Regions from separate parts of the Microbacterium sp. H1-D42 genome, predicted to be linked through region 2. Evidence: predicted binding sites of a transcription regulator. Region 2 holds the regulator's gene; the other holds the start of a gene.
The links. Region 2 encodes LexA, which represses DNA repair genes until DNA is damaged. Its sites were predicted from a motif close to TCGAACANNTGTTCGA; they were not measured.

Region 1 (15,935 bases), 1.7 Mb from region 2:
CGTTGGCGCGCAGTCGGCGTGCCTCGGCTTCGGCGTTCGCGTTGTCGCGCAGTGCGGCGGCCTCACCGGCGGCGCGGGCCTTGTCGGCCTCTGCCTGCTGCTCGGCGATGCGGGTGCGGGCCTCAGCCTGCTTGACCTGCTCGATTGCGGCGGCCTCAGCGGACTTCTCGCGGGTGAACAGGTCAGCCTGGGCGCGGGTCTCAGCCTCGTAGCGCTGCGCGTCGGCGACGCGCTTGACGTCGGCGTCGAGCTGGGCCTGCTTGTTCTCGGCGTTCTGCTGCAGGACGGCCTGCTCAGCCTGCGCGCGAGCGAGGTGCTCGGCCTGCTCTGCCTCGGCACGGGCACGGCCGATGCCGGCGTTCGAGTTTGCGGTGTTGGTGTCGAGGGCAGTCTGCTCGATCAGGTTCGCCTCGTTGTTGGCGATGTTCTTCTGGTTGATCGCACGGTCGGCGTTGGTCTGCGAGATCTCGGCGGCTTGACGCTTCGCCTGGATCTCGGGGGCGCCGAGCGAGTGGATGTAGCCGACGGCGTCGGTGATGCCCTTGATCTGGAACGAGTCGAGGATCAGACCCTGCTCGGCGAGCTCCTGCGAGACGTCGGCGGCGATCTGGTCGGAGAACTTCTTGCGCTCGCGCATCAGCTCGACGACCGAGAGCGTGGCGACGATGCCGCGCAGTGCACCTTCGAGCTGTTCAGTGGTGAACTGCTCGATGGCCGCGTCCTGCGAGGCGAAGCGCTCGGCGGCGCGGCGCACGTACAGCGGGTCGGAGCCGATCTTCACGATCGCAACGCCGTCGACGTTGAGGGTGACGCTGTCGAGCGACTGCGCCTCGGCGTTGAGCGAGACCTGGCGCGAGCGCAGCGAGATGATCTCGTGACGCTGCGTGATGGGGTTGACCAGCGACTTGCCGTTGACGATCACCGTGACCGGCGACTCGGCGAGCTCTGAGCTGGTGCTGCCATCGGCGTTGATGACGGCGCGCTGCACCTTCTGCTTGCGCCCCGAGATGACGAGTGCCTCGTCGGCTCGAGCGACCTTGATCCAGCTGCGTGCGAACAGCAGCACGATGAGCAGGACGATGATGACGGCAACGACGGCGATGCCGGTGATGATCAGGATGCCGATTGCTCCGGCGATCTCCATAGTGTCTCCCTAATGCCCGATTCCCCTCGAACAAGGCCTTCTGCAACCTTGCCAGAGAACGAGGGGGGCTCGCTCCACGCAGGGGCTCGCGGCCAGTGCGCGGAGCGTGGGGTGCGTCGGTCTGGCGGGGTGAGTCGGAGCGCGCGGCGTGCGCCCGGCTCGCGGTGGGGCACACTGCCGATCAGGCGGCGAGGTCGTATCTGGCGAGTCCGCCGAGGCGCGGGGTGCGGGACGGATCGACGCTTGGTGGCGGGATGAACCAGACCCGTGCCGCGACGCCTGTGCCATCAATGCGGATGTTCCACCCGTTGTCGTGAATCCGGTGGTGGCAGCTCTCGCAGAGCAGCACCCCGTTGGACAGGTCGGTGGGACCGGTGTCTCGCTGCCACCATCTGATGTGATGGGCGCGGGTCATGTCGGGCGGAAGCGTGCACATCGCGCACCCGCCGTCGCGTTCCGCGAGGGCAAGTCGCTGCGATCGGGTGAAGAAGCGCTTCTCGCGGCCCCAGTCGAGAATTTCGCCTGAAGTGCCGAGGACGCAGGGGATGACGCCGCCCGAGGCTGCCATGCGGCGGACCGCGCTGATGCTGATGGGCTGGTCAGAACCGTCGATGGTGCCGTATCCGGTGCCGTTCTGCAGGTCTTCGAGTCCGACACGCACGACGACGGTGGCGCCGGCCATGGCGGGGGCGTCGTTGTCGCATCCCAGGGAATGCCGACAGAGAGCGATCAGGGCATCTGCCTGCATCTGAGGCACGGTGCGGTGATCGGCGTCGGGGGCGTCGGGGTCGAGAACGTTCTCACGGGCCGCGAACTCGGCGGACACGCTGCCGTTGATCGCCGCGCGCAGCGCTGCGCCGTCGGCGATAGGGAGGGATCCGTTGAAGTGGAGGTCGCCGTCGCGCTCGAACATGGTGAGGTGGCGCCGGTCGTGCGCTTCTTCCTCACGCGGCTCGACGCCGTCGGGGTCGAGCCACGCTTCGGCGCGGGTGAGCAGCTTGCGCACCTCGTCGAGGGACAGGCTGACGGCGTGCTCGGCGAGCATCTTCTCGGCTGCTGCCAGGTGCTCGGGCGTGATCTTCAGGCGCACGCGGTCGAGCAATGCGATGATCAGCCCCGCCGCGGCGGCGCTCAGCAGTCCGGCCCGCAACGTGTTCTGCACGGCGGGGTAGCGAGCGGGCAGGCGGTCGCCGACAAGGTCGGTGCGCGGCGCCGTGGCTTCGCCGACCTTGATCAGGCGGGACGCTTCACCCGCGGAGATGCCGGTGGTCGTGGCGATCAGCTGCGACGCGTTGCGGAAACCCTGCTGCTTGGCCAGCGAGTTCGATCCGAGACTCGCTCGCGATTCGCTGGAGATTCCCGCCGCGACCTCGGCCTGAAGCGAATCCGTGAGCCGGCGCACCTGTCCCAGTGCTTCATTCGCGGCGATCGACTGCTGTCGGGTCAGGTCGGAACCGTCTCGAGCGCTTGCCCACGCCGCGTGGAGGCGAGAGATCGCCTCATCCAGCGGAGCCAAGTGCTCGTTCATGGGTTCAGTTTACATTGAGTACGTCCGAGTGTCAAACATTTGTTCGAATAGTCTTCGAGAAATCCTGAAAATCAGCATCCGATGTTCTGAGCGCTTCCCTCACTGCTTTCGCAGCTTTGGGCTATTCGTCGTGTCGCAGCTTCTCCGTCAACCCCATCAGTGCGCGCAACTCGGCATCGTCGAGGCGGGCCATCTTCTCGGCAATGGAGCGCCCATGCGAGGTGGCGACCTGGCGGAAGGCGCGGGCCCCGGCATCCGATGCGGTGAGAATCGCCCCGCGACCGTCGTCAGGGTCGGCGGTCTTCGTGAGCAGACCGCGTCCGACCATGCGGTCGACGAGTCGGGAAACGCTCGGCTGGCTGACCAGCATGTTGGCGGTGACATCGCGCAGGCGTGCGGTCATCTTGGGGGCGCGCGTCACGGTGAGCAGCACGTCGTATTCCGCCTGGGTGATCGGGGTGCCCTCGAAATCGGACGCCATCGCGGTGAAGAGCTCGTACTGGGCGCGGAACAGGCTCTCCCACGCGCGGAGGGCGAGTTCACGGTCGGTCATATCGTAAAGCGTAGCGGGGGAATCGGACATGCCGTGGGAAGCATAAGGGCCGGTCGGAGAGGCTTCCGGCCGGCCCTTGTCCCTTGCACCAAGAGTGTCCTGCAATCACATGCGGTGTATGCCACAGCAAACATTCACCGTGCGATTACTCTATAACGGCGGGGTAACGAATGCAACGGTTTGGTCACGAGAAGTTTTGAGACGGCCATGTTCGCGCCTCTGGCGCGCTCTTGCCCAGCAGGGCTCCACATGGTGGGCTGGCCGCATGACGTTCTTCCCGCCAGGCCCCGAGATTCCCGAGCTCGAAGAGGAAGAGGCGGAACCCTCGCAACCGAGATGGTGGCAGGCGCCCGAGGATGAACTGCCTGAACTGCTCCCCGTCTCGGAGGTCCTGGCGGTGACCGACCATGTGGCGGTCGCGCTCATCGGGATCGCGGTGCACAGCGACGGCGTTCAACTCCAGGTGGAACGGCGTCTCCGCCGCAACGGCCTCCCACTGAGGGACTGGAATGAGCTGTGCAATGCGTTCACGGAGCACATGTCGTTCGGCGGACCGATCGACGCGACCGGGCGGCTACGATTCGGCGTCGTGCTGGCGGACGGAACAAAGGTGACTGATGCGTCGCCGTTCTTCGCATGCGGCGACCCGATGGTCGAACCCGAGGGGCACACCCTCAGCCGTCGGCAGTTGGGAGGCGGCGGAGGGGGCAGCACCTACTCATCGGCGGATCACCTGTGGCTCTGGCCACTTCCGCCCGCGGGTCCGATCGAGCTGGTCATGCAGTGGCCGGCGCTCGGCATCCAAGAGACGCGACTTGTCGTTGACGCCAGCCTGGTGCCGGAACTCGCGGCGCGCGCTCAGTCCTTTTGGCCGCGCTGAATCACGAGATCACTGGCGGCGTGAACCGAAGCACATTCGTGTCCCGTCGAACGAAGCCCGCCGACTCGTACAGCCGCAGAGCAGATTCTCGCGACGGACGCGACGTCAGATCGAGTGTGCGCAGCCCGCGATCCGTTGCCAGCTCGGTCATCCGCACCAGCAGGGCTCGGGCGATTCCTCTCCCGCGCATCGATTCGTCCACCACCACGTCATCCACGTGCCCACGGAGCCCAGAGGGCAACGGGAACGTGACGAGAGTGGCCGCACCGACGATCCGCCCGTTGTCTCGCGCGACAATCAGATCGGTGGCGTCATGCTCGATGATCGATTCCAGACGCGACCGGTCGAAGGTCGCCGTTCGTGACAGCTGCGCGAGCAGGCGAGCGATTTCGCTCGCATCGTCGTCATCGACGGATGTGAGTAGTTCGACTGCCGGAGGCATTCCGCTCATCCCGACACCTTAGCCAGTTCGTTTGTTGTGATCAGGTCTCGTCGGGTGTGGCAGCGGCTCCCCGCCAAGTCTCGACGGCTGCTCGCGTCGTGGCGCCGAGGGTCGACCTGCTGAACCAAAGATCGAGGTCGAGGTTCGTGTACATGTCTCGAAACGCCGATTCTGCGGTGTGCCCGAACTGACCGAGGATCTGCTGTCGTTCCTCGACCTCAAAGGATCGCTCGTGCAGCGCTTCCATGGCCTTAGCGTTCGTGAAGGAGCGAAGGTAGTCGGCGGCCGCGGCGTCCTCGGTGACATCAAGCGCGCGCAATAGGACCGCGGCAACGAGGCCGGTGCGGTCCCATCCCGCCGAACAATGAAAAAGAACTGCGCCTTCATCAGCCGTGGCGATCTCCTCGAGCACGAGCGCGAGTCGATGAGGCAGCGTTTGGACGTGGGCGAGATAGTAGAGCGGCGTGCCCCACCGTCCATCTGCTTCATACTCTGCCCAGAAATCCTTCTCGTCGGCGCCGTCGAGGTCGACCTGAACGTGCTTGATCGAAGCGGGAATCTCTCCCGTGCGCTCGTCTGGCCTGCGAAGGTCGATCACGGTGCGCACTCCGTATTCATGGAGCGCTTGCCAACCGTCTGAATCGACTCGTTCCAGCCGTTCTGAGCGAACAAACACGCCATTGGGTGAGAGCGTTCCGTCCTTGCGGCGCAGACCACCGAGGTCGCGGACGTTGGCGAGACCCTCAATGCGGATCGTTCGTTCCATGGCTCCCAGTCTGCCGAATCACCTCTAATCCGACGCCTACAGTGCTGCGGAAAGCAGTCGCGCGTACTGCGCTCGCGCATCGGCGTCCGACGGCATGCCCGGTTCGAAGGGCAACTCCATTCGATCCTTGCTCCTGTCGCGATATCGGGGGATCACGTGCAGGTGAAAGTGGAAGACAGCCTGCCAGCCATCCGATCCGGGATCGGTGTCCATGAAGGCCAGCGTCGTCGCATCCTCGGCAACCTTGTCGCAGGGGATTCGCCCGGCGACGAGCTCACAGAACACGCACGTGGCGTCGGGCAGGCTGCTGTGGGTGAGTGACTGATCAGTCATCGGTCTCCATGGCGAGGGTGTTTCCGTCGGGATCTTCCACCCAGGCGATGCGGCCGCCACCCGCACGAGGGCCGATCCCATGCTCATCTTGATCGAAGCCCTCGTAGCGGACGAGTTCGGCACCGGCCGCGGTCAATTCGGCGACAATCGCATCGAGGTCCTCGACGTACCAGGTGGCGACCGTCGACCGCGTTGATCCCGCCGTGGGTGTCTCGAACACGTTGAGCACGGTCTCCTGCCCACAGGTGTAGAACCGGGCGCCTCCTTCGATGTCGGCGCTCGGTCCGATGCCTGCGGGGACGAGGCCGAGCACGTCCTCGTAGAACGCGGCCGACCGCCTGATGTCCCTCACGCCGATCGACGCTCTCACCGGGTAGTCACTTAGATCCATGACGCCACCCTGCTCTCAAAGCCTGTGAGATCCATCTCGATGATGTTTGGCGCTATGACTGATGTGCTGACAATCGCTGTGCGAATCGTCGGCGTGTGTGACGATCAAGAAGTGAGCTCCGACACCGACAGTCCTCAGATCGGCCCGCTCGATGTCGACGCCTCGGCGCTACTCGGTGAAGGGGGCACCCTCCTGGCGCTCCTCGACCGGTTGGGCGTGCAACTCGAGCACGGTCCAGGTGCCGACATCCCCGCCGACGGATGGCGGGTCCTCCATCGGCAAGACTCTGGTGCTGTGACGATAGGTGCGCCCGCGAGCGCCTCGCCGCAGACCTGGCGCATTGCGCACATCGGCGCTGACCAAAACGGCGCATTGGTGTCCACGACCAGCATTCACCCAGAGGCATTTCCTGTCAGGCGCAGCCGGGCGGAGCGCGCCGGCGGCCTGTCCCTTCGATGGGCGCAACTCAGTCAAGACGAAGCGGAAGACGGTGTATTCGTTATCGACATCGTGAATGTCGGCGCCGCGAGATGGCGGCCCGACGGTGATCCGTTCGTCGTCGTCGGGGTCGTCAGCCGCGCCGGGGGCGCACCCGGGGTGGCGAGCTTCGGGTACGTCAGCGGGCAGAGCCCGGCCGTTCCTTTGGACCCGGGAGAATACGCACGGGTCCACGTCACCATCAGTGAGTCTCAGTGGGCGCCGCTCGAGCCTGGTCGCCATGAACTTCACGCGATGCTCGCGATGCTCCCCGTGCGATCGGCCGAGCCCTTGCGCTTCGACCTGACTCAACAGCAAGTCGACCAGCGACGATCACGACTACGCTCGTGCGCTCGCACTCCAGCTGATGAGGGTGAAGCTCACCGTCGGAACTACCGCCGGCAGAAGGCGCTCGTGGAGAGCGCAAACAGGCTGGAAGAAATCGCTCAAGTCATCACCGGTGCAACCAGCACCGATGAAGCGACAGCGGCAGTGGCGCTCATTCTTCACGGAGACGAGGACGCGGCCCGGGGCATCGTCCAGACGCCCCTGATGCAGTTCACATCGGATGCCATCCAACGGATGCGGGCCAACGTCCTCCGTATCGACCAGGAGCTATGGTCGGTCGATTCGGACTGACCTCAAGGCCCACCCAACCGCAAAGCACACCACGATTACATGCAGCCCGTGTGGGTTGACGATGCGCGGACGAAGGACCTGCGCCCCCGCGGCATCACCAGGCGACCTGACCGGCACTGCTGATGAAGGCCCCAGACGGGGCATCGTCTGGAAGGGAAGCCGCCGCAAGTACGACCTTCACCGCCTCCTCGGCGGTCGTCGGCGCGTGTTCCCGATTTCCGGGCGCAAGGTCGGTCTGCACCCATCCAGGGCACACGGCGGTCACCTTGATCTGTGTGTCGGCGAGCTGTTTGCTCAGCTCGATCGTCAGGCTGTTCACCGCTGACTTGGATGCCCTGTACGCCGGAAACGCACTGTGTCGAAAGAGCGAGTCGGGGTCAGATTGATCCTTCAGGGAGCCCATCGTCGAGGAGATGTTGACGATGCGTCCTGCTGTACTCAATCGCAGCAGCGGCAGGAAGCTCTCGGTCACGATGGCGACTCCCAGCACGTTCGTCGCGAAAGTGCGGGCGAGCGCGTCGACGTCGATGAACTCGACTTCTGCTCTTGAGGTCGCCTCAGGGAGGATGCCTGCATTGTTGACGAGCACATCAAGCCGGCCGTGACGATCGGCAACGGTGGCCGCGGCCGCCATCACCTCGGACGGCGACGTCACGTCCAACGTCAACGCTTCTGCCGCGAGTCCCTCGCTCGCAATCTTTTCGACGGCATGGTGCACTGAGTTTGCGTCGCGTCCAGCGACGATCACTGTCGCGCCTGCTCGAGCGAATGCTGTTGCGGAAGCGAGGCCGAGGCCCCGGTTGGCGCCGGTGACGAGTGCGATCCTGCTCATGACGAATGTCCTTTCGCCCGCCGCTGTGGCGGGTCAGCTGAACATCCATCGTCGCGGTGTCGGCAAGTGGGCGCTGGCGGAAAACGGACGTCGCACCGCCGACGGTCACTCACTCCGGCCGGCCCGCGCCGCCTCCGCCTGCTGCTGCCAGTCGGCCGGCACGCGATCCGCCGGCCCTGGTGTGGTCTGGCCCACAGGGTGATGCTCAGGTGGCGGCAGCTCACCGCCGGTCACGAGGCGGGCGTCGACGAAGTCCCAGAACCAGTCATCGCCGGGCTCGAAGCTGCGCATGTAGCGATGATCGGTCGCCTCGAAGTGCGCGGTCGCGTGTCGGGAGAGCGAGTCGTCACAGCATCCGACGTGCCCGCACTCCACGCATCTGCGCAGATGGAACCACCATCCGCCGCTCGCCTCGCACTCCTGGCATCCGTCGCCGGAGGGCGCGGGAGCCGCCTCGAGGATCTCCGCTGGGATGACCGCCTCGTCGCTCATGCCTGGAGTCTAGACCTGCAGAATCCGTCAGATGTGCCCGGACAGCTCGGCCTGCGGCTCGTCGGCTTCGACCATCGCCTTCAGAAAGCGGATCACCGCGACGCGCTCGTCGGAACTCAGCGATGCTGCCGCCGTGAAGCGTCTCGCGTGCTGGCGGCCGATCGTGTCCTCGGCGGATCGCCGGGTCTGCTCGGTCACCTCGATGCAGGTCGTCCGTCGGTCGTTCGGGTGCGGCAGCCGCACCAGGTGCCCGCCCTCGACGAGACGGTCCACGAGCTTGGTGGTCGATGCGCTCGAGATGCCGACCGCGCGGGCGATGTCCTTCGGAGTGACGAGCTGGCCCTGCTTCTTCGCGCGGATCATCATCCGGATCGCGCGCATGTCGCTGTCGTTGAGCTTCATGTAGCGCTTCGACGCCTCCGACAGGGCGCGCGACGCCTCCTGCCACTCGTGCAGCGCCTCCATCACCTGGACGCACTCCTTGGCGTCAGCCTCCGACAGCTGTGACCTGCGGACGATGTCGGAGTCGCTGGAGAAGTAGCGCACCTCCGCGCTGCCGTGAACTGCGTCGTCTGCTCTGGACACGATGACAGCATACATTTCTTGTGCTACGTTGAACTCTCGCCAGGCGTATTAAATGCTTGGCGAGAGAAATGTCGGGGCGAGCGGAATGAGGGTGCCCGGTGGAGATGGTGGTCCTCGTCGACGGCGCAGGCAGCGCCATCGGCGTGCAGAGCAAGGACACCGTGCACGGCGTCGCGACACCCAGGCACCTCGCCTTCTCCTGCCACGTGGTCGACGCCGACGGACGGCTGCTGGTCACCAGACGCGCGCTCGGCAAGAAGACCTGGCCCGGCGTCTGGACCAACGCGTTCTGCGGGCACCCAGCGCCCGACGAATCCTTCGACGAGGCGGTGCGCCGACGTGCGCTGTTCGAGCTCGGGCTCACCGTCGACCGGATCACCTGCGCACTCCCTGACTTCGGCTACTCCGCCCGAGACGCATCCGGCATCCAGGAGAACGAGCACTGCCCGGTCTTCATCGCGAGGGCCACATCGCCCCTGTCTCCGAACCCCGACGAGGTCGCCGAGACCCGATGGACCAGCGTCTCGGCATTGTCGACGGCAGCACAGGCGGCCCCATGGGCCTTCAGCCCTTGGTTGGTCGAGCACCTTGCCGAGCTCATCCCGCACCTCTCCGGTGCGGTCGGCGAGTGGCGTGACGATGTCTGAGACGGCGGTCGACGTCGCCGATGCCGCCGTCTTCGACGACGCGGCGCTGGTGGAGGAGCGGATGCTGGAGCTGCTGTCCCAGCGGACGCAGCGATCGCGGGCGTTCGCCCCCGCCTACGCACAGCTCTGGCAGGCGGTGGAGCGGATGGCGGCCGGCGGGAAGAAGGTGCGCCCTCGGATGCTGATGCGCGCCTACCACGCACTCGGCGGCACTGACACACGCACGGCCGTGGACGCCGCGTGCGCGGTGGAGCTGCTGCACCTGGCGTTGGTGATCCACGACGATGTGATCGACAAGGACCTGCTGCGCCGCGGCGAGCTGAACATCTCCGGCCAGTTCGCGGTCGAGGTCATGGTGCGAGGCGCGACCCGCCACGAGGCGAGTGCCTGGGGCGAGGCCTCGTCGCTGCTCGCGGGAGACCTCCTGTTGTCGCTCGCGCAGTCCCTGCTGGCGCGGCTCGATCTTCCCCAGCAGCGCCGCCTGGCCGTGCTCGACCTGTTCGACGAGACCCTCTTCGAGAGCGCCGCCGGCGAACATCACGACGTGTGGCTCAGCATGCACCTCGAGGCGAGCAGCCCGACCGACGTGCTCGCGATGCTCGATCAGAAGACCGCGGCATACTCCTTTCGGGCCCCGCTCGTGCTGGCCGCGATCCTGGCAGGCAGCGAACCGAGCATCATCGCCGAGCTGACCACCATCGCGCGCCAGATCGGCGTGATCTATCAACTGCGCGATGACATCCTCGGCCTGTTCGGCGACGAGCGCGCCACCGGAAAATCGACCCTGAGCGACCTGCGTGAGGGCAAGGAGACCCTGCTGATCGCCTACGCCCGATCCGACCCGTCCTGGCAGGGAGTCGAGGCGCTCTTCGGTGACCGAGAACTCAGCATCATGGAGGCTCCCGAGCTGCGGCGGGTGATCGAGCAGTCCGGCGGGCTGGCCTTCGTGGAATCCGTCATCGCGGACCGCTGCCGACACGTGCATGACCTGATCGGCAGCGCAGCCCTCCCGCCCGCGGTGAAGGACCAGCTGACAGAGTTGACCACCGCCTGCAGCGCGCGGGACTCATGATCACCACCGACCTCGACCTCTACAACGCGACGGCCACAGCCAGCGCGTCCATCGTCATCCGCGAGTACTCGACATCGTTCGGCTGGGCGAGCCGCCTGCTCGACTCCGCGACGCGCGACCACATCGCCCGCATCTACGCGCTGGTGCGCATCGCCGATGAGCTGGTCGACGGCCCGGCGGAGATGGCCGGAGTCGACATCGCCACGCGGGCGGTGCTGCTCGACGAACTCGAGGGTGAGATCGAGCGCGCTCTGCGCCTCGGCTTCAGCACGAACCTCGTGGTGCACGCCTTCGCCCTGACCGCACGCGAACACGGCATCGGCATGCCGCTGTGCCGTCCGTTCTTCGCCTCCATGCGCCGCGACCTGAACGCGACGGCCTTCGATGACGCCGCACTGAGCGAGTACATCTACGGCTCAGCCGAAGTGGTAGGCCTGATGTGCCTGGCCGTCTTCGAGTCGGGTCGCATCCGCCCCGGCGATGAGCGCGAGCGACTCGCGCACGGAGCGCGCAGCCTCGGCGCCGCGTTCCAGAAGGTCAACTTCCTGCGCGACTTCGCCTGCGACCACGACGACCTCGGCCGCTCCTACCTGCCCGGCACCGACGGAGAATTCACCGAAGCAGCGAAAGCCGCCGCCATCGCATCGATCCGCGCCGACCTGCGCGCCGCCGACGCGTCGATCCCGCTGCTCGCTCGGCCGTGCCGCGCCGCGGTCTGGGCTGCGCGAACGATGTTCTGCGAGCTCACTGACCGCATCGAAGCGACTCCGGCATCCACACTCCGGCACACGCGCGTGCGCGTGCCGAACCCCGTGAAGGCGAGAATCCTCGCCCGCGCCCTCAGCATGAAGGTGACCGGATGACCCGGTCGCGCGCCGTCGTCATCGGCGGGGGCGTGAGTGGGCTCGCCACCGCGTGCCTGCTCGCGCGCGACGGGCATCAGGTCACCGTGCTCGAGAAGAACGACGAGCTGGGCGGACGCGCCGGCGCCTGGGAGCAGGACGGCTTCCTCTTCGACACCGGGCCGTCCTGGTTTCTGATGCCAGAGGTGTTCGAGCACTTCTACCGACTGATGGGCACGACCACCGCCGAGCAGCTCGATCTGGTGCCGCTGCAGCCCGGCTACCGCCTCTACGGCGAGCCCACCAAGGCTGCCGCCGAACCCCCGATCGACGTGCGATCGGGAGTGGATGCTGCCGCCGAGCTCTTCGAGAGCCGTGAGCCGGGGGCCGGCGATCGCCTGCGCCGATATCTGGCCTCGGCGACCGGCGCCTACCGCGCCGCGGTGACATCGTTCCTCTACAACCCGTTCGCCTCCTGGCGCGACTTCGCTTCGGCGAAGGTGCTCGCGGCAGCGCCCGCCGTGCTGCCGCTGCTGCCCCGACCGCTGTGGAACTTCGTGAGCCGTCGGTTCGATGACCTGCGCCTGCGTCAGATCCTCGGCTACCCGGCGGTCTTTCTCGGCACCTCGCCGTTCGAGGCGCCGGCGCTCTATCACCTCATGAGCCACATGGATCTGGTGGACGGCGTGAAGTACCCGCTCGGCGGCTTCCGCCGATTCGTCACGTCGCTCGTCGACATCGCCCGTGCGAACGGCGTCGAGATCGTCACCGGATGCGAGGTCGTCGCCATCACCAGCGCCGATGGCGCCGTGCGCGCGGTCGACTACGAGAGGTCGGATGCCCGGCATCGCCTGCATGCCGACATCGTCGTCTCGGCGATCGACGAGCACCACACCGAGACGGTGCTGCTCGAGCACGCCGACCGCTCCTACAAGCAGACGCGGTGGGAGCGACAGGTCACCGGCCCCAGTGCCGTGCTCGTCATGCTCGGTGTCAGGGGAGCGCTGCCCGAGCTGCTGCACCACACGCTGTTCTTCTCGAACGACTGGCACGACAACTTCGACGCGATCTTCGGGGACCGGCAGCGGATTCCCCGCAACCCCTCGCTGTACGTCTGCAAGCCCAGCGCGACCGATGCCGAGGTCGCCCCCGAAGGCCACGAGAACCTCTTCGTCCTCGTGCCGGTGCCGCCCGACCCCTCGATCGGCCATGGCGACGCCGGTGGCTCCGGTGATCGCGGCGAAACCGGCAGATCCGGCACCTCGGGTGACGCGCAGGTGAACGCGATCGCCGACGACGCGATCGCGCAGATCGCGACGTGGGCTGGCATCCCCGACCTGCCCTCGCGCATCGTCGTGCGCCGCACCGTGGGACCGGCCGACTTCGCCACCCAGTTCAACACGTTCCGCGGCAGCGCGCTCGGGCCCGCGCACACGCTCGGCCAGAGCGCGTTCTTCCGCGGCATCACCCGCTCCCGCCGGGTCGACGGGCTCTACTACGCCGGTGCGACCACGGTGCCGGGCGTCGGCCTGCCGATGTGCCTGATCAGCGCCGAACTGGTGCTCAAGCACGTGCGCGGCGACCATTCGCCCGGTCCGCTGGAGGAGCCATGAGCGGCGTCTACGCAGCCGCCCTGCTAGTGAGCGCCGCGTGCCTGGTGCTGCTCGACGTGCGCTTCCGGCTCGTCTTCCGCAGGCGTCCCGTCGCGGGGACGGTGGCGATGCTGATCGGCCTGGCGTTCTTCCTCGCCTGGGATGCGGTCGGCATCAGCCTCGGGGTGTTCCGCCACCTCGACTCCCGCTGGGCGACGGGGGTCCTGCTGGCGCCGGAGTTCCCTCTCGAAGAACTGCTCTTCCTCGGGTTCCTGACCTACCTCACGCTGATCCTGCTGAGCGGCTGGCAGCGCTGGCGCGAACGGGCGAATTCGAAAGAGGGGAGTGCGCGATGACCTACCTGCTCATGTCACTCCCGTTCCTCGCGGTGGGCATCCTCGCCTTCCTCCTCGGCGCGGCGCACGCGCATCGCCGAGGGGCAGTCGGTCGCTACTTCTCGTCATGGGCCGCAGCGACGGGCGCCCTCCTCGCGCTCACCGCCGTCTTCGACAACGTCATGATGGCCGCAGGGTTCTTCGACTACGGGATCGATCAGATCTCGGGCATCCGATTCGGTCTGATGCCGTTCGAGGACTTCCTCTACCCCCTCGCGGGCGCCCTGCTGCTGGCCGGAGTGTGGCAGCTTCTGACCGCCGACCGCGAAACCGGGGAGCATGCCGATGTCTGAACGCCCTGCCCTGCTGCGTGCCCTGCTCGTCGCGTCGCGTCCGCTCAGCTGGATCAACACCGCCTACCCGTTCGCAGCGGCCTACCTGCTGACCACTGGACGCGTCGATGTGACGCTCATCATCGGCACCATCTTCTTCCTCGTGCCGTACAACCTGGCGATGTACGGCGTGAACGATGTCTTCGACTACGCCTCAGACCTCGCCAACCCGCGTAAGGGCGGGGCGGAGGGCGCGAAGCTGCCACCGAGCCTGCACCGCGCGACGCTCGTGGCCGCGGCTGTCCTCGCCGCACCGTTCATCGTCGCGCTCGTGGTGCTGGGATCCGATCGACCGTGGTCCTGGGTGGTGCTCGCGGTGAGCCTGTTCGCCGTGCTCGCCTACTCGGTGCCGGGGCTGCGATTCAAAGAGATCCCGGTGCTCGACTCGATCACCTCCAGCATCCACTTCGTCAGTCCGGCGCTCTACGGGCTCGCCCTTGCCGGCACTGATGTCACGCCGCCCCTGGTCGTGACGATGATCGCGTTCTTCGGCTGGGGGATGGCCAGCCACGCCTTCGGCGCCGTGCAGGACATCGTGCCCGATCGTGCGGCAGGCATCGGCTCGATCGCCACCGTGCTCGGCGCCGCCCGCACGGTCCGTCTCGCGGTGGCACTGTGGACCGTGGCAGGAGTGCTCATGCTCTTCACCCCGTGGCCGGCGAACCTGGCGGCGCTCGCCGCGCTGCCCTACATCGCCATCGTGGCGCCCTACCTGCGGGTGGACGATGCACACTCGGCGAACGCGAACCGCGCCTGGCGGCGATTTCTCGGCATCAACTATGCGGTCGGATTCGCCCTCACGATGCTGCTCATCCTGTGCGCCAAGGAAGGGCTGTTCTCATGACCCGCGTGCTCGTCACCGGCGCGACCGGCTACATCGGCGGCCGACTCGTTCCCCAGCTGCTCGAGGCGGGGCACGAGGTGAGCGTGTACGTGCGCTCGCCGTGGAAGCTGCACGACGTGCCGTGGCGAGATCAGGTGCGCATCTTCAAGGGAGACCTGTCGGATGCTGTCGCCACCCATCGCGCCATGAACGGCATCGAGGTCGCGTTCTATCTCGTGCACTCGATGAGCGCCGGCTCGGACTTCGAGACGGCCGAGCAGGTGGCGGCGCAGACATTCGCTGACGTCGGCGCTGCGGCGGGCATCCGGCGGATCGTCTACCTCGGCGGGCTGCACCCCGAGGGGGTGACGCTGTCGAAGCACCTGCGGTCGCGGGCGGCCGTCGGACGAGTGTTCCTGGACTGCCAGGTTCCGGCGATCGTCTTCCAGGCGGGGATCGTCATCGGCTCGGGTTCGGCCTCGTTCGAGATGATCCGGCACCTCACCGAGGTGCTGCCGTACATGCCCGCACCGCGCTGGGTGCGCAACCGGGTGCAGCCGATCGCGATCCGCGACGTGCTGCGGTACCTCGTTCTGGCTACCTCGGTCGACGCAGACCTCAATCGCACCTTCGACATCGGCGGGCCCGACGTGCTGCGCTACGGCCAGATGATGAACGGCTACGCCGTCGAGGCCGGCCTGCCGCAGCGGCATATCGCCGCGCTTCCGGTGCTGACGCCGTGGCTCGCGTCGCAGTGGGTGAGTCTCGTGAGTCCTGTGCCCCGCCAGATCGCCGTGCCGATCATCGCCTCGCTCCAGAACGACTGCGTCGTCACAGAGCACGACATCGATCGGGTCATCCCGCCGCCGACCGAGGGACTGCTGCCGTATCGCACGGCCGTCCGGCTCGCGCTCACGCGCGAGGCAGCAGGTCAGGTCGAGACCAGCTGGCAGAACGCGACCGTGCCCGGTGCTCCCAGCGATCCGCTCCCCAGCGACCCGGACTGGGCGGGACACACTGTCTTCACCGACCTGCGGGAGCGTGAGAGCGCAGCATCCGCCGGCGCGGTCTGGGACGTGATCGAATCGATCGGCGGCGCGAAGGGCTGGCACTCGTTCCCGCTCGCGTGGGCGGCGCGTGGGTGGATCGACCGCCTGATCGGCGGCGTCG
Region 2 (15,935 bases):
GGTTCACCTCGACCTCGACCGTCGATTCCGACGTGCTGCGCGTGCGCTTTGCAGTCCGAGAGTGCTGTGCGTTGCCCTTGACGGGGCGGAGGTCGCTCATGAGGGTGATCCTATCGACGCGAGTGCTTCCAGAAAGGCAGTGGTCTCGGCCTCAGTGCCCGCCGAGACGCGGAGGTGACCGGGGATGCCGACATCGCGGATGAGGACTCCGCGCTCGTACAGGGCTCGCCAGAGTGCCTGCGGGTCATCGACGCCGCCGAACAGCACGAAGTTCGACCACGATTCGTGCGGCAGGTAGCCGAGCGCTTCCAGCGTCGCGGAGATGCGATCGCGCTGCTCGACGATCTCGTCGACCATGCGCAGCATGGTCTCGGCGTTGCGCAGTGCCGCGACGGCGGCCGCCTGGGTCAGGGCGCTGAGGTGGTAGGGCAGGCGCACGAGGCGCAGCGCGTCGATGAATGCCGGGTCGGCCGCGAGGTATCCCACCCTGGCACCCGCGAAGGCGAAGGCCTTGCTCATGGTGCGCGAGATCGCCAGTCGCGGGCGGCCGTGCAGCACCGTGACCGCCGAGACGGCGTCGCGTGGAGCGAACTCGAAGTACGCCTCGTCGACGATCACCACACCGCGTGCTGCTTCGTACACCGCGGCGATCACGTCGAGCCCGAGCGGCGTGCCCGTCGGATTGTTGGGCGCGCACAGCAGCACGACGTCAGGGTCGGCGGCGGCGACCTGAGCGGCGGCATCCTGCGGGGTGAGCGTGTAGTCGTCATCCCGCGTGCCGGCGACCCAGCGTGCACCGGTGCCCTGGGCGATAAGCGGGTACATCGAGTACGTCGGCGCGAATCCGAACACCGTGCGCCCAGGACCCGCGAACGCCTGCATGATGTGCTGCAGCACCTCGTTGGAGCCGTTGCCGGCCCAGATCTGCTCGGCGGTGAGGCCATGACCGAGGTAGTCGGCGAATCCCTCGCGAAGCGTCGTGAACTCGCGGTCCGGGTATCGGTTGACGTCGCGCAGAGCGAGAGCGATGTCGTCGAGGATGTCGCTGGCGACCTCATCCGGAACCGGATGAGTGTTCTCGTTCACGTTCAGCGCGACGGGCAGAGGGGCCTGCGGAGCGCCGTAGGGAGTGAGCCCGCGAAGATCATCGCGGAGGGGCAGCTCATCGAGGGAGGTCACCCTTCCCATCGTAGGGCGAGCACCCGCCTTCGGCGGCTTCGTGACGGTCGGGTCAGTTGGCGTACGCGACCGGGATCGCGATATCGGAGCCGACCTGAATCAGTCCGGAGCTGAGGTTGTTCAGGCGCTTGACGTCTTCGATGACGACACGCGGGTCCGCTTCAGGTGCGACCTCGGCGGCGATCGACCAGAGCGTGTCGCCTGGCAGCACGGTCACCGTCTCGAACGAGACCGGTGCCGCCTGCGCACCGGAGGCGAGGGCGGACCCACCGGCGATCACCGAGACGGCGATGCCGATCACGATCGGGAGCGCGGCGATCGCGAGGAGGACGCGACGTCCACGCGTGGTCAGCCGCAGGCGGGTCGCCTTCACAGCCGGCACGTTCACAGGCCGGATCGGGTACACCGCGACCTGCGTGGTCATGGGTGCCGAGATTCCGATCGTGCTCATGTGATGCTCCTCTGCTCTGCCGCTGTTCTGCACTGGCGGTGTTCTGGGCCGAAGTGTCATAGCTTTCGCATCCGGCATCCGGCCGGGGAGGCCGGATGCGAAGCTACGTACCGAATGTATCTTCGAACTCGAACATCTGTCAAGAATTCTTCGAAACCGGATCACCTGATTCTTCGACACGCTCGAACAGATCTTCCGTTTTCACCTGTATCTCGGATACGGTTTCGATATGGACAGCCCATCATGGGCCACCGACATTCGAACCGGATGCCCGCGACCACGCGGATCCGCACCGGGCAGGAAGGTATGAAGGAGCACCGATGAGCGACAACACCGCCCCCGCATCCGAGGCTCCGCGTACACGTCGACGCAAGAGCCTGAGCGCGAAGCAGATGGCCATCCTCGAGGTGATTCAGACGTCGATCGCTCGGCACGGCTACCCGCCGAGCATGCGCGAGATCGGCGATGCCGTCGGCTTGAAGTCGCTGTCCAGCGTCACGCATCAGCTCGGCCAGCTCGAGCTCAGCGGCTACCTGCGCCGGGACCCTGGCAAGACCAGGGCGATGGAAGTGCTGATCGACCTGCCCGGCTCAGGCACCGAGAATCCGGCAGACACGGCGCCGTCCGTTGGCGACGCCGCACTCGTGCCACTCGTGGGGCAGATCGCCGCAGGCGTGCCGATCACCGCCGACCAGCAGGTGGAGGAGATCTTCCCGCTGCCGCGTCAGCTGGTCGGCAAGGGCGACCTCTTCATGCTGAAGGTCAGCGGCGAGTCGATGATCGACGCGGCCATCTGCGACGGCGACTGGGTCGTCGTGCGCACGCAGAACAACGCCGAGAACGGTGAGATCGTCGCAGCGATGATCGACGGCGAGGCCACGGTGAAGACGTTCCGCCGGCGCGACGGCCACACCTGGCTGCTCCCACGCAACTCGGCTTTCGAGCCGATCCTCGGCGATGACGCCGTCGTGCTCGGCAAGGTCGTCGCGGTGCTGCGCGCCGTCTGACAACAGCCAGAACGCGGAAATGCCCCCGCCGGTCTGAACCGGCGGGGGCATTTCTCATCGACTCGTGAGTCAGACGGCGACAGCCACGTCCTCGCGCACGCGACGGGTGGCCTCGACGATGTTGCGCAGCGAGGCGACGGTCTCGTCATAGCCGCGGGTCTTCAGACCGCAGTCCGGGTTGACCCACAGCTGGCGCATCGGCAGGGCGTCGACGGCACGGCGCAGCAGCACCTCGATCTCGTCGATGCTCGGCACACGGGGCGAGTGGATGTCGTACACGCCGGGGCCGATGCCGTGGTCGAAGCCGTACTCCGCGATGTCGCCGACGACGGCCATGCGGCTGCGGGCCGCCTCGATCGAGGTGACGTCGGCGTCCAGCGCGCGAATCGCGTCGATCACGACGCCGAACTCCGAATAGCAGAGGTGCGTGTGGATCTGCGTGGCAGCCGCCGCGCCGCCGGTGGCGAGGCGGAACGATCCCACCGACCAGTCCAGGTAGGCGGCCTGGTCGGCCGTCTTCAGCGGCAGCAGCTCGCGCAGCGCCGGCTCGTCGACCTGGATGATGGCGATGCCGGCCTGCTCGAGGTCGGCGATCTCATCGCGCAGTGCCAGGGCGACCTGGTTCGCGGTCTCGCCGAGGGGCTGGTCGTCACGCACGAACGACCAGGCCAGGATCGTCACGGGGCCGGTCAGCATGCCCTTGACGTGCTTGACGCTCAGCGACTGCGAATAGCCAGCCCAGGAGATCGTGATGGGCGCCGGACGCGACACATCGCCCCACAGGATCGAGGGCCGAGTGGCGCGCGAGCCGTAGGACTGCACCCAGCCGTGCTGCGTGACGGCGAACCCGTCGAGGTTCTCGGCGAAGTACTGCACCATGTCGTTGCGCTCCGGCTCGCCATGCACCAGCACGTCGAGGCCGAGGTCCTCCTGCAGCGCGACGACCTGATCGATCTCGCGCTTGAGGAACACGTCGTAGTCCTCGGCTGGCAGCTCGCCACGCAGGAACTGAGCGCGGGCGCGGCGGATGTCGCCGGTCTGCGGGAACGACCCGATGGTCGTGAGCGGCAGCGCGGGCAGGTCCAGCGCCTGCTGTGCGCTCTCGCGCTCCTCGTACGCGACGCGCGAGAAGTCGGCGTCCGCCACCTCGCGACCGCGCACGGCGCCGTCACGGACGCCGGGGGCGTCCTGACGATCCGTCAGCGCAGCGGATGCCTCGGCGAGCTCGGCAGCGATGGCATCCCGCCCCTGCGCGAGTCCCGCTGCGAGCGTCACGACCTGGCCGACCTTCTGGTCGGCGAACGCCAGCCACGACACGAGACGAGGATCGAGCAGCGTCTCCTCGGCGACATCGTGCGGCACGTGCAGCAGCGAGGTCGAGGTCGACGCCGCCACCGAGGTGGCTCCAAGAGCCCGCAGCGCCTCGAGCTTGTCGAAAGCGCCGTCAAGGTCGCCGCGCCAGATGTTGTGACCGTCGATCACACCGCCGACGAGCACCTTGTCGCCCAGCGCCGGAAGCGCGGCAGGAACATCGCCGCGCACCAGGTCGATCGCGATCGCCTCGATGGGAGCTGCGGCCAGAACGGCGAGCGTGTCGCCGAGAGCGGCGTAGGGTGCGGCCACCAGGATCGACGGGCGCTCCGAGGCGCCGCCGAGCACGGCGAGAGCGCGGGCCGCAGCACCCGCCAGCGTCGCGGTGTCGACCGGCAGCGACTCGCTGACCAGTGCCGGCTCATCCAGCTGCACCCACTCGGCACCGGCTGCCTTCAGCTGCGACAGCAGCTCGACGTACACCGGCAGCACATCATCCAGACGCGTGAGCGGGTCGTAGCCCTCTGGCGCAGCATCCGACGCCTTCGCCAGCGCGAGCAGCGTGACGGGCCCGACGATGACGGGGCGGGTGCGGAAGCCGCCGGCTGCCGCCTCGCGCACCTGGCGCACGATGCTGTCGTTCGACAGCGAGAAATTCGTCTCGGGTCCGATCTCTGGCACGAGGTAGTGGTAGTTCGAGTCGAACCACTTCGTCATCTCGGATGCTGCACGGTCGCCCTCTCCGCGGGCGATCGTGAAGTACGCCGGCAGCCCGATCGTGCCGTCGGCCTCGCGCAGGTCCTCGAAGCGTGCCGGGATCGCGCCGACGGTCACAGCAGCGTCGAGCACCTGGTCGTAGAACGAGAACGACTCCGGGATGGCGGAGTCCTCGCTGCCGAGACCCAGCGACGCCAGGCGCACTCGGGTCGCCGCGCGCAGCGCAGCGGCGGTGCTCTCCAGCTCTGCCTGATCGATGCGACCGGCCCAGAAGGACTCGACGGCCTTCTTCAGCTCGCGACGACGTCCGATGCGCGGGTAGCCGAGGATCGTCCCGGCGGGGAAAGCGGTCATGAGATTCCTTACTTCGTTGTTGCGGAGAGCTGTGGGGTTGCGGAGCGCTGATCCTCGGGGATCACACCCGACGAGCGGAGGACGTCCAGCACGGTCTCGTGCTGGTTGAAGGCGTAGAGGTGCACGCCGGGCGCACCGCCGTCGACGACGGCGCGGACGAGATCGGATGCCCAGCGGATGCCGATCTGACGGCGCCCCTCGGCGGTCGGCTCGATCTCGAGCGCGATCGCGAGCTCGCTCGGCAGCTCCTCGCCGGTGAGCTCGAGCACACGGGTGAGGCGGGTGGGCGAGGTGATCGGCATGATGCCGGGAAGGATCGGGATCGTGACGCCGGCGCGGCGGGCGCGCTCGACGAACGCCAGGTAGTGGTCGGGGTGGAAGAACAGCTGCGTGATCGCGAGCGTGGCGCCGGCGGCCTGCTTGGCAAGGAGCGCGTCGACGTGCTGGCTGCTGTAGGCGGAGCGCGGATGCCCGTTGGGAAACGCTGCGACGGCGATGTCGACCTTGCAGCGCGGTGCGACCCGAATGGCTCCGGGGTTGCCGGGAACGGGGGACTCCTCATATGGGGCGCGTTCCGCCTGCACCCGGTCGATGAGCTGCACGAGCTGCGCTGAGCTCTCCAGGTCGCCGAGGAACGGCTCGCCGTCCTGGTGGCCGGCGGGCGGGTCGCCCCGCAGAGCGAGGAAGCTGCGCACCCCGGCATCCAGGAACTCGCGGATCAGCCGCGCGGCACCCGCGTAGGTGTTGCCCACACAGGTGAGATGCGCGAGCGGCTCAGTGTCGGTGTGAGCGCGGATGTAGCGCAGCACATCGAGCGAGCGACCGCCGGTCGAGCCTCCGGCACCGTAGGTGACCGAGAGGAAGTCGGGGCCGGCAGCAGCCAGCTGATCGATCGTCTCGTGCAGCGCCTTGGCACTCGCATCGGTGCGCGGCGGGTAGAGCTCGAAGGAGAACGGGACGCGACTCATGGCATTCTCCTCACGGTGTCGGTGCCCCCGATCGGTCGGAGAGCGTTTACAGAACGCTAGGTGAGCCGAGCACAGCGACGCATACTGTGTGACGCCGTGTGACAGGGCGCGGCTGGCTAGGCTCGATGCCATGACGTCATCGTTCGGCTCGTGGTCCTCTCCGTTCACCGCCGCGCAGATCGCGCAGGCCTCGCCGCGCATCGAAGGCGCGCTCTTCGTCGGCGACGAGATCTGGTGGGGCGAGTCAGTGCCATCCGAGGGCGGCCGCATCGCTGTGCGCAGCTCGACGGGCGAAGTCATCCTGCCGGCGCCGTGGAACGCACGCTCGCGCGTGCATGAGTACGGCGGCGGATCGTGGACAGCAGATGCCGACGGCACGCTGTTCTTCGTCGACAAGGACGACCAGCGCGTGTATCGGATGCCCCGTGGCGGCGCTCCCGATCCGCTGACCGCCCAGGGTGCGGCGTTCGGTGGGCTGCGCCTGCAGCACGGGCGGCTGCTGGCGGTGCGCGAGGATCTGCGCCCCGCGCAGCATCTGAGGGCGATCGTGGAGATCCCTCTCGACGGCTCTGCCGCCGCCGACGACGACAGCGCCGTCCGGGTCTTCATCTCGACGAGCGGCTTCGTCGCGCACCCCGCCCTCTCCCCCGATGGCACGCGCATCGCGTGGGTGCAGTGGAGCGGCATCAAGATGCCATGGGAGCAGGCCCTGCTGCACATCGCCCCCGTGGACGGCGATGAGATCGCGTCGATCTCGACGCACGCTGCACTGCAGCCGGAATGGGCCGGCGAAGACGAGCTGCTGTACCTCGACGACCCGTCCGGACGGTGGAACCTGCACCGTGTGCGCGTCGCAGACGGGCGAAACCCGCTTTCCCCGCAGCCGGTGGCACCTGCGGACGCCGACACGGGAGGCGGGCTGTGGGTGCTCGGCAATCGCTGGTACCAGCCGCTGCATGACGGACGCATCGTCGCAGTGCGCACGAACGGCGACGACGAGATCGTCCTCATCGGCGCGGAGGGCCAGGTCGAGCTGCTGACGCTGCCGATCACGGCCGGCACCAGCATCGACGATGCCCACGGATCGCGCGTGCTGATCTCGGGCGCCGGTGCGACGGTGGGGTCGGGTCTGTGGTGCATCGACGTCGACCACGGCGCTGTCACCACGGTGACCGGCGGCGACGAGGCCAAGGCCGCGTGGGTGCCGCGCGCACGACCGGTCACCTTCGACGGGCCGCACGGTCCGGTGCACGCTTTCGACTACCCGCCGACGACCCCCGACGCGACAGGCCCCGAGGGCGCGCTGCCGCCGTACATCGTCATGGTGCACGGTGGACCGACCTCGCACGTCTCGGGCGCAGCATCCACCGCCTACGCGTACTGGACCAGCCGCGGCATCGGCGTGCTCGACGTGAACTACGGCGGCTCGACCGGCTACGGTCGCGCGTACCGCGAGCGGCTGGACGGCGCGTGGGGCGTCGTCGACGTCGACGACGTCATCGCCGCCGCCAGGGGCATGGCGGATGCCGGTCTCGCCGACCCCGCGCGGATCGCGATCCGCGGCGGGTCGGCGGGCGGATGGACGGTGCTGTGCGCGCTCGTCCGCGGCGGCACGTTCGGCGCTGGCATCTCGCGGTACGGCGTCGCCGATCTTCGGATGCTGGCTGCCGACACGCACGATTTCGAGGCCCACTACCTCAACGGACTCGTAGGGCCCCTCCCCGAGGCGGAGGCGGTCTACATCGAGCGCTCCCCTCTGACACACGTCGATCGGATCGATGTGCCGGTGCTGCTGGAACAGGGCAGCGAGGACCGCGTCGTGCCGCCGGCGCAGTCCGAGGTGATCCGGGATGCTCTGGCCGCTCGAGGTGTGCCGCACGAGTACGTGCTGTTCGAGGGAGAGGGACACGGCTTCCGCGCGGCGGAGACGATCATCGCGTCGCTGGAGACCGAGCTGCGATTCCTCGGTCGGGTCTTCGGCTTCGAACCGCAGCTGTAGTCGCCCGCGTGCGGGCAGGGCCCTGGACGACTAGCGTGATGGTCATGACGACGATGTCCACTCCGCAGCCCTGGCGAACCAACACAGTGGACGGGATGCTCCGGCGCAGCGCCGCGCGAACACCGGCCGCGATCGCCTTGCGCTTCGAGGAGCGGGAGTGGACGTATCGGGACCTCGACGATGCCGTCACCCGGGGAGCCGCCGAGCTGCGAGGGTGGGGAATCGCGGCCGGTGGACGTGTGGTCACCTACGGCACGAACTCCGATGCGTACGTCATCGCTTTCCTCGCGATCGCCCGCGCAGGGCTCGTGCACGTGCCGGTGAACTATGCGCTGCACGGCGCGGAACTCGCGTATCTCATCGAGCAGTCCGGAGCCACAGCTGCCCTGGTCGATCCGCAGCTGCGCGCGCACTTCGACGCGGTGCGCGCCGACACGCACGTGGAGACCGTCATGGCGCTGCGCGACGAGGACGACGCCTTCCTGGCCCGCAGCAGCGTCGGCGACGTGGTGGAGCTGCCGGCGGACGTGGACGGCGACGCCCTGGTGCAGCTGCTGTACACCTCGGGGACGACCTCTCAGCCGAAGGGCGCCATGCTCACGCACGCGGCCCTCGTGGCGGAGTACGCGGCGGTGATCGTGGCGTTGGACCAGAAGCTCGCCGACGCGCCGCTGATCTGCATGCCGCTGTACCACTCGGCGGCGATGCACGTCTTCATGCTCCCCTATCTCGCGATCGGCGCGACCATCCGCCTCCTTCCCGCTCCCGACATCGCGCGGATCCTGCGCACCGTCACCGAGGAGCGGATCGGGTCGCTGTTCCTGGCGCCGACCGTGTGGGTGCCGCTCGCGAGTCACCCTGATCTGGACGCCGCAGATCTGTCATCGCTCGTGAAGGCGCAGTACGGCGCGTCGATCATGCCGGTGACCGTGTTGAATCGGTTGCGCGAGCGCTACCCGGCCCTCGGCTTCTACAACTGCTTCGGCCAGTCCGAGATCGGTCCGCTGGCCACGGTGCTGCGTCCGGAGGATCACGAGGATCGACCCGCTTCGGCTGGGCGCCCGATCCTGTTCGTGGAGACCCGCGTGGTCGATGAGCACGGACACGATGTGCCCGACGGCGAGCCCGGCGAGGTGCTGTACCGCTCGCCGCAATTGGCCCAGGGGTACTGGAACAAGCCCGAGGAGACCGCCGAGGCGTTCCGCGACGGATGGTTCCACTCGGGCGATCTCGTCATCCGCGATGCAGAGGGCTACCTGACTGTCGTCGACCGCATCAAGGACGCGATCAACACGGGCGGCATCATGGTGGCGTCCCGCGAGGTGGAGGATGCGATCTACACGCACCCCGCAGTCGCTGAGGCCGCCGTGATCGGCGTGCCAGATGACCGGTGGATCGAGGCGATTGTGGCGTGCGTCGTGCTCAAGCCGGATGAGTCCGTCACAGAAGGCGAACTGCTCGTGCACGTGAGCGGCCGGCTCGCGTCGTTCAAGGTGCCGAAGGCGGTGCGGTTCATCGACGCGCTGCCGCGCAATCAGAGCGGCAAGATCCTCAAGCGGGAACTGCGCGACGGCTGAGTTACTGCCGGCTACTCGCCCATCCGGTTGCGGGTGCGCATCGCGCGATCGGCTTCGCGCTTGTCCTGCCGCTCGCGCAGCGTCTGGCGCTTGTCGAACTCGCGCTTGCCCTTGGCCAGCGCGATCTCGACCTTCGCCCGACCGTCCGAGAAGTACAGCTTCAGCGGGACCAGCGTGTAGCCGCCAGCCGAGACGGCGTGCTCGAGCTTGAGGATCTCCTCGCGGTGCAGCAGCAGCTTGCGGATCCGCTTGGCGGAGTGGTTCGTCCAGTGCCCCTGCGAGTACTCCGGGATGTGCACGGCGTCGAGGAACGCCTCTCCGCCCTTGATGAAGGCATAGCCGTCGCTCAGGTTCGCGCGACCCTGGCGCAGCGACTTGACCTCGGTGCCGGTGAGCACCAGGCCCGCCTCATAGGACTTCTCGAGGTTGTAGTCGTGACGCGCGCGACGGTTGGTCGCGACGACCTTCTCACCGCGTTCCCTGGGCATGTTCTTCTCCTGACGACAGACAGCCCATAACTCTACAGGTTCCCGTCGGCGACTACGTACGCAGCCAGCGGCGGATCGCGAACCCAGCAGACAGGGCGGCGAGCACGACGCCGATGCCGATCAGCACGGGGACCACGAAGACAGCATCCGACATCCCGACCAGCGGGCGCATGAACGGCACTCGCTCGGCGAGATATCCCTCCACCCCGAAATGCACGCCGACGAGCACGGCCGCGCTGGCGAAGACCGACCCGAGGAACGCCGCGAACACACCCTCGAGAACGAACGGCATCTGAATCGAGCGGTTCGAGGCGCCGACCAGGCGCATGATCGCGATCTCCTTGCGGCGTGCGTACGCCGACAGGCGGATCGTGGTGCCGATCAGCAGCACCGCAGCGATGAGCATGAGCGCCGCGACGCCGACCGCGATGTAGGTCGCAACCGTCAGGGCAGAGAAGAGCGGATCGAGCAGCTTGCGCTGATCCTGCACCTCGTCGACGCCGGCGACACCCGAGAACGCCTCGCTGATGACCTCGGACTGCTGCGGGTTCTTCAGCGTGACACGGAAGACCTCGCCCATGTTCTCGACGCCGAACGCGTTCGCCTGCTCTTCGCCGAAGCGCTCGATCCAGAGCTTGAAGGTGGCTTCCTTGTTCTCGAACGCCACCTTGCTGATCAGTGGCGACAGTGCGTCGCCGGCCAGGTCGTTCTTGATCTTCTCCACCTGATCCTCGGTGGCCGCGCCGTCCACGCAGTTCGCCGAAGTAGACAGCGGCGAGCACATGTAGACGGTGACCTCGGCCTGCTCGCCCCAGTACGCGCGCATGGTGCTGATCTGGGTCTGCATCAGGATCGCTGCGCCCACGAAGGTCAGCGAGACGAAGGTGACGAGCACCACGGAGATGACCATGGAGATGTTGCGACGCAGCCCCGCGAGGGCCTCGCCGACGATGAGTCCGAATCTCATGATGTCGGCCCCACTTCCTCATCGTCATCATCCGAGAGGCCGAGGCGGTCGGCCATGCCGAGCTCGGCGACGTCGACCTCGGGGATGATGATCGGGTTCGTGCGCGGGCCGAGGGTGGAGGGTCGCTCCTCGGGCGGCGTCGGAACGTCGGCCGGTGCGGGGATCTCAGACGACTCGGGTGGGTCTGGTGGACGGACCTCGGTCGCCGGGGCGGCGTCCGCGGGTGGTGCGGTCTTCTCGGCCGGGGCCGGTGCCGGAGCGGATGCTGCGGGAGCGGACGCGGTGGGCGAGGCGCCGGTCAGGCTCTCGCGCTGCACCTCCTGCACGGCCGTCAGGGCTGCCGCGGCTGCCGCGCCCGGCACTGCCTCGGGCAGGAGCCGGGGGATGCTGGACGTGTCGCCGTATCCGCCGCCCGCCTCGTCTCGCACCATCTCACCGTTCTGCAGTTCGATCACGCGGCGCTGCATCTGATCGACGAATCCTGCCTCATGGGTGGCCATCACGATGGTCGTGCCACTGGCGTTGATGCGGGTCAGCAGCTGCATGATGCCGACCGAGGTCGCAGGATCGAGGTTTCCGGTGGGCTCATCGGCCAGCAGCACCTTGGGGCGGTTCACGATCGCGCGCGCGATCGCGACGCGCTGCTGCTCACCGCCGGAGAGCTCGTGGGGCATCCGCTTCGCCTTGCCGTCGAGACCCACCAGCGCGAGTGCCTCGGGCACAGCCTGCTGGATGAACCCGCGCGACGAGCCGATCACCTGCAGCGAAAAGGCCACGTTCTGGGCGACCGTCTTCGACGGCAGCAGCCGGAAGTCCTGGAACACCGACCCGATCTGACGCCGGAAGTACGGCACTTTGCGATTGGCGAGCGAGCGCAGGTCTCGACCGAGCACGGCGACGCGGCCGGTGGTCGGCACATCTTCGCGGAGGATCAGTCGCAGGCAGGTGGACTTGCCGGAGCCGGAGGCCCCGACGAGGAACACGAACTCCCCCGAATCGACGTTGAAGTCGACATCGGACAGCGCGGGGCGTTTGGTGCCTCGATAGCGTTTGGTGACGTTTTCGAACCGGATCATGGCCATTCGAGCCTAGGCGCGCGGAGCGAATCGCAGCCGAGCGACACTCCCCCGTGGCATCCGTCAGTGCTTCCCCCACGCCAGAGCACCATGACTGGTATACACGTAGGGGCGCATATCGACGCCATGAGGGGAATTCGCGGCCCCGGCCGCGGAGCAACAGACTTGAGGAGGGCGCCATGAGCACGCCTGCAGGATGGTACGACGACGGATCCGGACGTCAGCGCTGGTGGGACGGCGAGCAGTGGACCGAGCACTTCGCCCCCGAGTCGGGACAGCAGCAGCCCACGACGCCGGATGCTGACGCCGGCGCCTTCGACCCGGATGCGACCGTGCTCCGTGAGGACATCCAGGCCGCGCCCGCACAGGCCGACGCACCGACAGCGGACGAGAACCCGACTCCGGCGTACCCGCCGTCGGACTACACCGCGCCCGGCTACGCGCCGCCGGCCGCCCCTGGATACGCCGATCTGAACGCGACGGCCGCCTATCCGGGTGCCTACCAGGCCCCGGGTGCGCCCGCTGTCGGAGAGGCGCCGTACGGCACGCCGTACCTTGAGCCGGCGCCCACCGGCCCGAAGAAGACGCCGGTGCTCGGCTTCGTCGGCTTCGGTCTGGCGATCCTCGGAACGATCCTCGCGTGCATTCCGGTCACGTTCATCTTCGGCGCCGTCGTGCTGTTCGCGGCGTTCGTCGTCTCGCTCATCGCGATCTTCCAGAAGAACACGAAGAAGTGGCCCTCGATCACCGGCCTGATCCTCTCGATCATCGGCGGCATCGTCGGCACGATCATCTTCACCGTCGCGGTGCTGTTCGCCGTGGGCTCCGCCGTCAGCGAGCTGCCCTCCAGCGCACCGTCAACGGAGAGCTCCGAGGGCGCCACCCCGGATGACTCAGCGGCGCCCTCCGGCGAGGGCCGCCCGACGGCCGATGAGGTCCTCGTGGGCCTCGACGAGATCATGAGCGTGACCGGCCAGGACGGCACTCTGACGGACGACCAGCTGACCTGCTACGCGCAGTACTTCGTCGACTCCGACATCTCCGACGACACGCTGAGCGTGATCGCGGCCGGCGACGAAGCGCTGACCGACGCAGACGCCCTGTCGGCATTCTCGGAGAAGCTCATCGAAGGTGCGACCACCTGCGCAACCCCGTGATGACACCATGATGCACTGAGGGCCCGGAAGCTTCGCTTCCGGGCCCTCAGTCTGTTTCAAGGCGGGTGAGGCTCAGTCCTCTTCCTTGCGCTTGCGCCAACGGATGCCCGCCGAGATGAAGTCATCGAGGTCGCCATCGAACACGTTGGCGGGGTTGCCGGACTCGTGGCCGGTGCGCAGGTCCTTGACCAGCTGCTGCCCGTAGAGGAAGTACGAGCGCATCTGGTCGCCCCAGCTCGCGGTGATGTTGCCTGCGAGCTCCTTCTTCTTCGCCGCTTCCTCTTCCTTCTGAAGCAGCAGAAGTCGGGTCTGCAGCACGCGCATGGCGGCGGCACGGTTCTGGATCTGCGACTTCTCGTTCTGCATCGAGACGACGATGCCGGTCGGAAGGTGCGTCAGGCGCACAGCGGAGTCGGTGGTGTTCACCGACTGGCCACCCGGGCCCGACGAGCGGAACACATCGACGCGGATGTCGTTCTCTGGGATCTCGACCTCGGTGGCCTCCTCCATGAGAGGAATGACCTCGACCGCGGCGAACGAGGTCTGCCGCTTGTCCGCCGACCCGAAGGGGCTGATGCGCGCGAGGCGGTGCGTGCCGGCCTCGACCGACAGGGTGCCGAACGCGTACGGCGCCGTGACCTCGAAGGTGGCGGACTTGATGCCGGCGCCCTCGGCATAGGAGGTGTCCATCACCTTCACCGGGTAGCCGTGCTTCTCGGCCCAGCGCAGGTACATGCGCATCAGCATCTCGGCGAAGTCGGTGGCGTCGTCGCCGCCGGCACCGGAGCGGATGGTGATGATGGCGTTGCGCTCGTCGTACTCGCCGTCCATCAGCGTCTGGACCTCGAGCTGGTTGATCGTGCCGGTGAGGGCGGCGAGCTCGCGGCGGGCCTCGTCTGCGGAGTCCTCATCCTGCATCTCATTGGCGAGCTCGACGAGCACGTCGAGGTCGTCGAGGCGCTGCTCGAGCTCGGTGACGCGCTTCAGGTCGGCCTGCTTGTGGCTGAGCGCGCTGGTCACCTTCTGCGCCTGCTCGGGGTCGTCCCACAGATCAGGGGCCCCGGCCTCTTCACTGAGTCGCACGATGTCTTCGCGCAGGGCGGTGACATCGACGACCTCGCGGATGTCGCTGAAGGTCTGTCGCAGGGCCTGGATATCGGCGGAGAGATCGAGTTCGAACATGTCGGTTCAGCCTATCGCGCGGGGCGCGCTAGCGTGAACGTGTGAGCGACAGCGCGGCGAGTGTACTGAAGCGGTTCGGGCCGATGGTCTATGCGCCGACCGTGCTTTTCGCGCTCGGTGAGGGCGCGGTGATCCCGCTGATCCCGGTGATCGCGACCAATCTCGGCGCCGATGTCTCGATGGCGGCCCTCGTGACATCCGCTCTCGTCATCGGTCAGCTCTTCGGCAACATCCCTGCGGGCGCCCTGGTCGCGAAGATCGGTGAGCGCTTCACGATGGTGGCCGCCGGCACCGCCTCGCTGGTCGCCGGCGTCGGGATGCTGCTGGCCCCGACCCTGGCGCTGTTCGCCGTGGCGGTGTTCCTGCTCGGTTTCTGCGCCGCCGCCTTCGGCCTGGCCAGGCACGCGTTCATGACGACCCGCGTGCCCCCGCGCTTTCGCGCCAGGGCGCTGTCGCTGCTGGGCGGCAGCTTCCGCTTCGGCGTGTTCGTGGGGCCGTTCCTGGCGGCGGGTCTCATCCAACTGACCGGCACCGAGATGTCGAGCATCTGGGTGCTGCTCGCATGTGCCGCCGTGATCGTGCCCATGGTGCTGTTCGGCCCTGACCCCGAGAAGAGCAACCCTGTCCTGCTGAAGCCGACCGGCGCGGCGGTGGCCGAGGACTCCGGCGAGGTGGTCACCGGATCGATCCCCACGCTCGATCAGCGCGGCGTGTTCCGCACGATGTGGGCGTACCGGGCCGTGTTGATGCGGCTGGGCATCTCGGCGTCGGCGCTGTCGGCGGTGCGGTCGGCCCGCCAGGTGATCCTGCCACTGTGGGGCGTGTCGCTGGGGCTGGATGCCACCACGATCGCCCTGGTCGTCGGTGTGACCGGTGCGATCGACTTCGCGCTGTTCTACGCGAGCGGCCAGGTGATGGACCGCTTCGGCCGCATCTGGGCGGCGATGCCGTCGATGCTGATGATGGGTGCGGGCTTCATCGCGCTCTCCTTCACGCACGAACTCGATCAGGCGGCGATGTGGTTCGCGCTGATGGCCGCGGTGCTCGGTGTCGCGAACGGACTCTCCAGCGGCATCCTGCTGACATTCGGCGCAGATCTCGCCCCCGAGCGCGAGCCGGCGGCATTCCTCGGTTCGTGGCGGACGCTGACGGATGCCGGCGGCGCCGCCGCACCGCTGATCGTGGCCGGTGTCACCGCTGCCGTGTCGCTGCCGCTGGCCACAGGAGTGATGGGCGTCGTCGCGCTGCTGGGAGCGGCTGGTTTCGTCCGCTGGACGCCGCGCTTCCTGCCGAAGCGCCCCGGTTGAGCTCACCGCAGCGCCGTGCGGCTGGTCGCTGTTGCCTCGAGAGGGACCCCGTCGGGCACGAACGGGGTCAGGAACGGCGGATGCCAGGCTGCGGCGACCGTGACCCTGGCGGATACGCCGTCCGGCGTGCCCGCTGACACCAGTCGCGCGCCCTGCGCGAGCGCCGACACCACAGCATCCGCCTGATCCCGCACG

Region 1: MNR00_RS14260 (HNH endonuclease signature motif containing protein) is a predicted target of LexA. The motif match lies at 2,704-2,719, and genes of this name have one in related genera.

What each region holds. Positions count from the first base shown of each region.
Region 1 is NZ_CP093342.1:2,974,931-2,990,865, reverse strand. Features, by position in the region: gene MNR00_RS14265 (SPFH domain-containing protein) at 1-1,144, opposite strand, end outside; gene MNR00_RS14260 (HNH endonuclease signature motif containing protein) at 1,326-2,672, opposite strand; gene MNR00_RS14255 (MarR family transcriptional regulator) at 2,794-3,225, opposite strand; gene MNR00_RS14250 (hypothetical protein) at 3,491-4,105, shown strand; gene MNR00_RS14245 (GNAT family N-acetyltransferase) at 4,107-4,556, opposite strand; gene MNR00_RS14240 (tyrosine-protein phosphatase) at 4,588-5,313, opposite strand; gene MNR00_RS14235 (hypothetical protein) at 5,350-5,646, opposite strand; gene MNR00_RS14230 (VOC family protein) at 5,639-6,037, opposite strand; gene MNR00_RS14225 (hypothetical protein) at 6,092-7,153, shown strand; gene MNR00_RS14220 (SDR family NAD(P)-dependent oxidoreductase) at 7,248-7,985, opposite strand; gene MNR00_RS14215 (UBP-type zinc finger domain-containing protein) at 8,091-8,477, opposite strand; gene MNR00_RS14210 (MarR family transcriptional regulator) at 8,505-9,062, opposite strand; gene idi (isopentenyl-diphosphate Delta-isomerase) at 9,167-9,709, shown strand; gene MNR00_RS14200 (polyprenyl synthetase family protein) at 9,702-10,781, shown strand; gene MNR00_RS14195 (squalene/phytoene synthase family protein) at 10,778-11,644, shown strand; gene crtI (phytoene desaturase family protein) at 11,641-13,236, shown strand; gene MNR00_RS14185 (lycopene cyclase domain-containing protein) at 13,233-13,571, shown strand; gene MNR00_RS14180 (lycopene cyclase domain-containing protein) at 13,568-13,903, shown strand; gene MNR00_RS14175 (prenyltransferase) at 13,896-14,786, shown strand; gene MNR00_RS14170 (SDR family oxidoreductase) at 14,783-15,935, shown strand, end outside.
Region 2 is NZ_CP093342.1:1,256,657-1,272,591, reverse strand. Features, by position in the region: gene hisB (imidazoleglycerol-phosphate dehydratase HisB) at 1-100, opposite strand, end outside; gene MNR00_RS06015 (histidinol-phosphate transaminase) at 97-1,188, opposite strand; gene MNR00_RS06010 (LysM peptidoglycan-binding domain-containing protein) at 1,232-1,630, opposite strand; gene lexA (transcriptional repressor LexA) at 1,951-2,637, shown strand; gene metE (5-methyltetrahydropteroyltriglutamate--homocysteine S-methyltransferase) at 2,707-5,019, opposite strand; gene MNR00_RS05995 (methylenetetrahydrofolate reductase) at 5,028-5,987, opposite strand; gene MNR00_RS05990 (prolyl oligopeptidase family serine peptidase) at 6,118-7,986, shown strand; gene MNR00_RS05985 (fatty acyl-CoA synthetase) at 8,031-9,563, shown strand; gene smpB (SsrA-binding protein SmpB) at 9,575-10,051, opposite strand; gene ftsX (permease-like cell division protein FtsX) at 10,104-11,018, opposite strand; gene ftsE (cell division ATP-binding protein FtsE) at 11,015-12,094, opposite strand; gene MNR00_RS05965 (DUF2510 domain-containing protein) at 12,274-13,251, shown strand; gene prfB (peptide chain release factor 2) at 13,324-14,433, opposite strand; gene MNR00_RS05955 (MFS transporter) at 14,517-15,740, shown strand; gene MNR00_RS05950 (pilus assembly protein TadG-related protein) at 15,743-15,935, opposite strand, start outside.